DNA from 2 places in the Pseudoalteromonas sp. ASV78 genome. Region 1 is predicted to be linked to the other one. Evidence: predicted binding sites of a transcription regulator. Region 1 holds the regulator's gene; the other holds the start of a gene.
What was found. Region 1 encodes sigma-54, which starts transcription at its own class of promoters, with help from an activator protein. Its sites were predicted from a motif close to GTTGGCACGNNNNTNGNNT; they were not measured.

Region 1 (3,396 bases):
CAAAGCGCTACTTAACCTTAATTGGTGACGCACAGGTTACTCAAGCAGGGCAAAAAATTAATGCTAAAAGTATTACCTACGACATGGATCAACAACTGATCAGTGCCGAAAAAGGCGCAAGCTCAGACGATCGCGTACACACTATACTCGTGCCAGTAGACAGTAAAAAAATCAAATCTAAAGGCCAACCATGAGTACATTAAAAGCTGAATTTTTAGCGAAAAGCTACAAAGGTCGCCAAGTTGTCAAAAGTGTTGGTTTAGAAGTAACCGCTGGCAGCATTGTTGGTTTACTTGGCCCAAATGGCGCAGGTAAAACCACCACCTTTTATATGATTGTAGGCTTAGTGCCTAGCGACAAAGGCAAAATCAGTATTGATGATAATGACATTACCCTACTGCCAATGCATAGCCGCGCCCGCTTAGGAATTGGTTACTTGCCTCAGGAGTCATCAATATTTCGTAAGTTGACTGTATATCAAAATCTTATGGCGATTTTAGAAACCCGCAAAGAGCTAAAAAAGCAAGCCAGAGAAGAAGCCCTCGACAGCTTACTTGATGAGTTTAGCATTCAACATATTCGCGACAGCCAAGGTATGGCGCTATCAGGCGGTGAACGCCGACGCGTTGAAATTGCGCGCGCTTTAGCTGCAAATCCAAAATTTATCTTGCTAGACGAGCCTTTTGCTGGCGTTGATCCAATTTCAGTGTTAGATATAAAGAAGATTATTGAACACCTTAAAAACCGTGGTATTGGCGTACTTATTACCGACCACAATGTACGAGAAACCCTTGATGTTTGCGAAAAAGCCTACATAGTTTCTCATGGCGAGTTAATTGCTTCAGGCACACCTGAGCATGTACTCGCCGACCAAACAGTTCGCGATGTTTACCTAGGTGAGCAATTTAGGCTATAAAGCCACACTTAGCTAAGCATCTGCTAAACTTAACAATGACAATAATAAAAGGATTGTTAGAGATACATGAGGCAATCACTCCAGCTGCGCATGGGCCAGCAACTTACAATGACACCGCAACTGCAGCAAGCGATTCGCTTATTGCAGCTCAGTACATTGGATCTCCAGCAAGAAATTCAAGAAGCGCTAGATAGCAATCCGTTGTTAGAACTAGAAGAACATGAATATTCAGAAGATACGGCTGGCAAAAACGAACAAAAACAAGATAACGATGACTTAACTGTCAGTGCCTCAGCGGACGACAAGCCTAGTGAATACGAACAAGAAAGCAGTGAAGCGTTAAGTAAAGAAACACTCAGTGACGAAATGGCCATGGACGTCACTTGGGATGAATACATGAGTGCAGCGCCAAACAGCTCATCAGGCCCAATGCCTGAAGATGAATCTATTTATCAAGGCGCCTCAACAGAGACCTTGCATGAGTATTTAATGTGGCAGCTACAACTGACTCCGTTTAGTCCAACCGATGAAGCAATAGCCATTGCGATTGTTGAAGCCGTTGACGACTCAGGTATTTTAACCCTCAGCTGTGAAGACCTTGTAGAGAGTTTAAATCAAGGCAACAGCGAAGAAGAAATCGAACTTGACGAAGTGCAAGCAGTGTTAAAGCGCATTCAGTTATTTGACCCAGTTGGCATTGCCGCACGCAGTTTACAAGAATGTTTATGTATTCAATTAAATCAATTTGATCCCGCAACGCCTTGGATTAGCGAGACAAAAATGATTTTAACGGATCATATCGATTTATTAGCTAGTCGCGACTATCGCACTTTGATGAAAAAGACTAAGCTTAAGGAAGAAGAACTAAAAGAAGTCATGACACTGATCCACAGTCTCAATCCAAAGCCTGCGGATACCATAGTACGGGAAGAGTCAGAATACGTTATTCCTGACGTATCAGTGAAAAAAATTAAAGGCCGCTGGGTGGTTGAGCTTAATCCAGACAGCATGCCAAAAATTAGAGTGAACAGCCAATATGCGGCCATGTCACGCTCAGTAAAATCGAGCACTGACAGCCAATTTATTCGTTCGCATCTGCAAGAAGCTAAGTGGTTTATAAAAAGCCTAGAAAGTCGCAATGATACATTACTCAAAGTAACTAACTGCATTGTTAAACAGCAGCAAGGGTTCTTTGAACATGGCCCTGAAGCCATGCGACCTATGGTGCTAAATGACGTTGCTGAAATGGTTGAAATGCATGAGTCGACAATTTCTCGGGTAACAACCCAAAAATACATGCATACTCCGCGTGGTATTTTTGAGTTAAAGTATTTTTTCTCAAGCCATGTAAGCACTGAGAATGGCGGCGAATGCTCATCTACCGCGATTCGAGCATTGATCAGAAAACTGATTAGCGCAGAAAACTCAGCGAAACCATTGAGTGATAGTAAAATTGCAGATATATTGGCAGAGCAAGGTATCAAAGTAGCTAGACGGACTATTGCAAAATACCGCGAGTCACTGGCTATTCCACCGTCAAATCAAAGAAAGAGTTTGATTTAAGGCGTAAAATCAAAAAAGGAAAATGCTTATGCAACTAAATTTAACTGGTCGTCACGTAGAAATTACTGATTCATTAAGAGACTATGTAAACAATAAGTTTGCGAAGCTTGAGAGGCATTTTGATCACATCAACAATGTCCATGTTATTCTTGACGTAGAAAAGCTAAGCCAAAAAGCAGAAGCCACAATACATGTCAGTGGCGCTGAACTATTTGCCTCAACTGAGCACCAAGACATGTACGCAGCCATTGACGGACTAATCGACAAACTTGACCGTCAAGTAATCAAACACAAAGAGAAACACGCTCGACACTAATACTATGAAATTAAGCTCACTTATTTGCCAGGACTGCAGCAAAGCTGCGGTCCTTTTTAATAGCAAAAAACGGATCATTGAATTTATCAGCCAATTGGCTCATGAACAACTTCCCCAGCTATCGCAACAAGAAATCCTCGATGCATTACTCGCTAGAGAAAAACTAGGTAGTACAGGCATTGGCCGTGGTATTGCGATTCCTCATGGTCGTATGGCGGGTATTGAAAACCCACTAGCGATAATTTTAGTGAGTGAATCACCAATTGATTTTGATGCGATTGATAATCGTCCAGTGGATCTATTTATCGCCCTCATCGTACCAGATGGTGATAGCCAACTTCATTTGAAGACGTTAGCCACAATTGCTGATAAACTTAACGACAAAGATTTTTGCAAACAATTACGTAGCGCAAAAACGGACCAAGATTTGTATCACGTTATTGTTGAGCAGTCGTAGTCATACCAATTGCATTGCATTACTGATCTATTATTGCGACAGGAAAATAGCGCTATAACAAGGCGGAAATTATGACATATAGTTGCGCTATATAAATAATTTCTGACAAAGTTAGTGAGTTATTTAACAAGCTAGAATGATCAT
Region 2 (3,396 bases), on a different contig from region 1:
GTGATAAATTGTCATAAGCGCTAATATCATTCGCTGCGCGGCCACACGCATCAATGGCAGTGGGGATCCGTTGATTGGGGTTATCGATTAGCCAAAAGCTGTCGCCGCCAATCGAATTCATATGGGGGTAAACAACGCTAATTGCGGCGGCCGCGGCTACCATTGCTTCGGTTGCTGTACCGCCTTGTTTTAAAATTAATGTGCCAGCCTCTGTAGCGGCAAAATGCGGCGCGGTGAATGCAATATTGTGTGTGCTCATGCAAGTGGGTCCTGTTAAAATTGTGCGGCTAAATATTTAACGCAGGCAAGTAAACTTTTATCGTTACCATGGCTCATCATTAATGAAAATCCATAAGGGTGACCATTCTCTAAATTGGCCAATGGCAAATGCACTTGTGCCGATCGGCTCAAGCCTGCAATTGCCGTTAACGTCATTATTTGCATACGTAAAGCGCTGGTGTCGGCGCCTAATTTAGGTGCGGTTGTGGGGCTTGATGGCAAAAACAAACAGGCGTTTGAATTTAAGTTTTTAGCAATTATAGTTTGCCACTGAGTTTGTATTTGTCTTGCTTCTTGTTCTTCTTTTGCCGTTAAAGCGAGCGCCATGTTAAAACGCGCAGCAATAGCTGGCGCAAACTGAAGCGTTTGCTCTGATTGCTCAAGCCAGTCTCGGTGGGTTTTTGCAATAGCACGCCCTTGTAATATTCTAAAGGTGTCGGCCAGCTCGCTTAACAAAGTTTTAGTTGGTAATACAAAATCTTTATGCTGGCTAAAGTGTGGTTTTGCCCTTGCTAATAGCTGATTGAGTGGTGCTTGCAAACTGGGCTCAACAAGCTCAAACAATGGCTCACAAATAACTAATGTAGTTACAGGCTGAATAGCTTGTTGTGGTAATAGGGTATCGCCAACCTCACTTAATAGCTCAGCATCTTGTGTAAACCAGCCTATTGTGTCGAACTCAGGGGCCAGCGGTATTAGCGCGTCTTTTGCAATTACATCATGACTGGGTCTAATCCCAAATAAGCCACAATAACTCGCTGGTATTCTAATCGAACCGCCAGTATCAGTACCTAAGCCTATATCTGCTAAGTTTGCGGCCACAGCCGCGGCTGAGCCCATACTAGAGCCACCACAAGCATGACCTAAAAGCTTGGGATTTTGCGCTGCTCCATAATGGATGTTATTGCCCTCTAAGCTATAGGCTAGTTCATCAGTATGGGTAAAACTTATAAAGTTACAGCCTGCATCCATAAGTTTTGTAACTGCGCTTGCAGTGTGTTTTGCAGGGGTTGCTGTATTAAACCAACTTGGGTTTCCTGCACTATTAAGCTCGCCTTTTATTGCAAATACATCTTTTACAACCAGACGTTGGTTTTTTAGTCGCCCTTGGCTATGTGTTTGCCATGCTTTAGGGCCATGGTCGCAAAAGATACCGTTATGTTTATTATTTTGTTTGGTACTCATTTCACCACTCGTTATGAAATAAATCTGACCAAATGGTTATTCGGCCAGATTTAGGGGGTGATCAAAAAGGCGATGTTTTATTATTTTTTGCTTACTGCTAACGTTATTATTTTATTTAACAGAGCTAAGTTCGCTTTTTAATCGGTTTGTTTATATTGTTGATTAAAAGCTAAGCAAGAGAGATGCCAAAAAAACAAAAGCTGTCCATTCGGTCAGCTTTGTTGGGGTGAAAGCCAATTTTTTAATAATTAACGGTTTTAGTGAGCGCAGAATTAGCCATGAAAACAAACCAACTTGGTGCAACTATGCACTAATTTGGTTTTGCTTATAAATATTTTTTGAAATGAAATGTTTAAAATAACGGTACTTTACTAATTATTAAACCGTTTACATCAGCATAAAGCCAATCACTAGGATTGATTGTTGTACTTAACATGGTAATGGCTTGATTTTTGTCACCAAAGTCTCGTTTTAGTGTACTGCGAGGGGTAGAGCCTAGCGCCATAACGGGTAGTTCCATGGTCGCGAGTATTTCTATATCGCGACAACAGCCATTTATAACGATACCTTCCCAACCATTTTTTAAAGCACGCTCTGCCATTATGTCGCCTATAAAGGCAAACCGTTTACTGGCGAAACCGTCGATCACCAAGACTTTTCCTTGGCCATTTTCGTGAAGAATATTAGCGGCGTATGAGTTGTCTTCGGGGCAGGTAACTGTTACTGCTTGGCCACAGAATGTGGTCTTTTTACCAAAATGGCGTAAGCCACTGTCAGCGACTTGTACATTGTTGCGGTGATCGTCGTAAAGATCAGGGGTAGTAAAGTTATTCATGGTTTATGCCTTACTTTGCTCTGGTACTTTAAGACCAATGCCTTTTAAAATAATGTGGGCAATTGATTGCGTAATGTGTGCCACATCTGTCTCGTCATATTCTAGTTTGTTCATGACCAATAACACTTCACTTTGAAAGTCAGCGTAATACTGGGTGGTTGCCCAGATAGTAAATAGCAAATGGTATGGGCCGATAGCGTCTATTTTTTTTGCGTCCATCCATGCCTGAAACACATCAACCTTTTGCTTAACCCAAGGGCGAGTGTTGGTTCTAAAATAGTTTTGCAAATAGGGCGCGCCGCGCAGTATTTCACTGGCAAATAAGCGCGACTGAAGAGGCTCGTTGATTGCCAGTATAACTTTGCTTTTTATGTAGTTATAAAGCACAGTTGCGGGGTCATCATTAGCCGTTACATTATCGAGGCCTAAGTTCCAGTGGGCAATGATGCGATCTATGACAGCTTCATAAAGGCCATCTTTGCTTTTAAAGTAATATAAAATATTGGCTTTGGGCACTTGCGCTGCTGTAGCAATCATACTCATGCTGGCACCTTCATAGCCAAGCTGAGAAAACAATTGTTCGGCAGCATTTAAAATGAGCTTTTGGTTTCTTTCTCGCGTGACTTCTTTTTTATTTGGCTTTATTTGTGTGGTCATTATTGAGTGTATATGTTTAAGCTGTTGATTGATTGTAGCTTTATTGACCGAAAGGTCAATTACTGAGTTGGCTGATTTTTTAGTTTATTGAAATTAGTTGCTCAGGGGGAAGTGTTAAAGATTTTCAACAGAGTTATTGAAGTTATAAAAAGTAATACGGCCCTTATACAAAGGGCGCATCACTTTTTAAGAACAGTTATCATTTTTTAACCTGTGCGAGTAAATCAAGTACCTTTTGTTGACCAAAAGTTTGTGCAAATTGCTCAGCTGTTTGCCCTGCTTTGTTGCTATGTGCAGTATCGCAATCAAGGCTTACTAAGGTTTTGGCAATGCTAAACTCACCTCTAAAAATAGCCGCCATGAGTGCTGTGTTACCGCGCTTGTCTTCTAGACACGCGTTTGCGCCCAAATTTAATAGCGAATTCACCGTGTTATTATTA

Region 2: the regulator sigma-54 is predicted to act here: its motif matches at 1,636-1,654, upstream of ACMVDV_RS21875 (amidase family protein).

Annotation. Positions count from the first base shown of each region.
Region 1 is NZ_JBLOPA010000001.1:3,552,326-3,555,721, reverse strand. It holds gene lptA (lipopolysaccharide transport periplasmic protein LptA) at 1-194, shown strand, start outside; gene lptB (LPS export ABC transporter ATP-binding protein) at 191-916, shown strand; gene ACMVDV_RS16150 (RNA polymerase factor sigma-54) at 983-2,479, shown strand; gene hpf (ribosome hibernation promoting factor) at 2,508-2,795, shown strand; gene ptsN (PTS IIA-like nitrogen regulatory protein PtsN) at 2,800-3,252, shown strand.
Region 2 is NZ_JBLOPA010000002.1:902,918-906,313, reverse strand. It holds gene ACMVDV_RS21880 (gamma-glutamyltransferase family protein) at 1-259, opposite strand, end outside; gene ACMVDV_RS21875 (amidase family protein) at 274-1,464, opposite strand; gene ACMVDV_RS21870 (putative 4-hydroxy-4-methyl-2-oxoglutarate aldolase) at 1,817-2,299, opposite strand; gene ACMVDV_RS21865 (TetR/AcrR family transcriptional regulator) at 2,303-2,956, opposite strand; gene ACMVDV_RS21860 (ankyrin repeat domain-containing protein) at 3,156-3,396, opposite strand, start outside.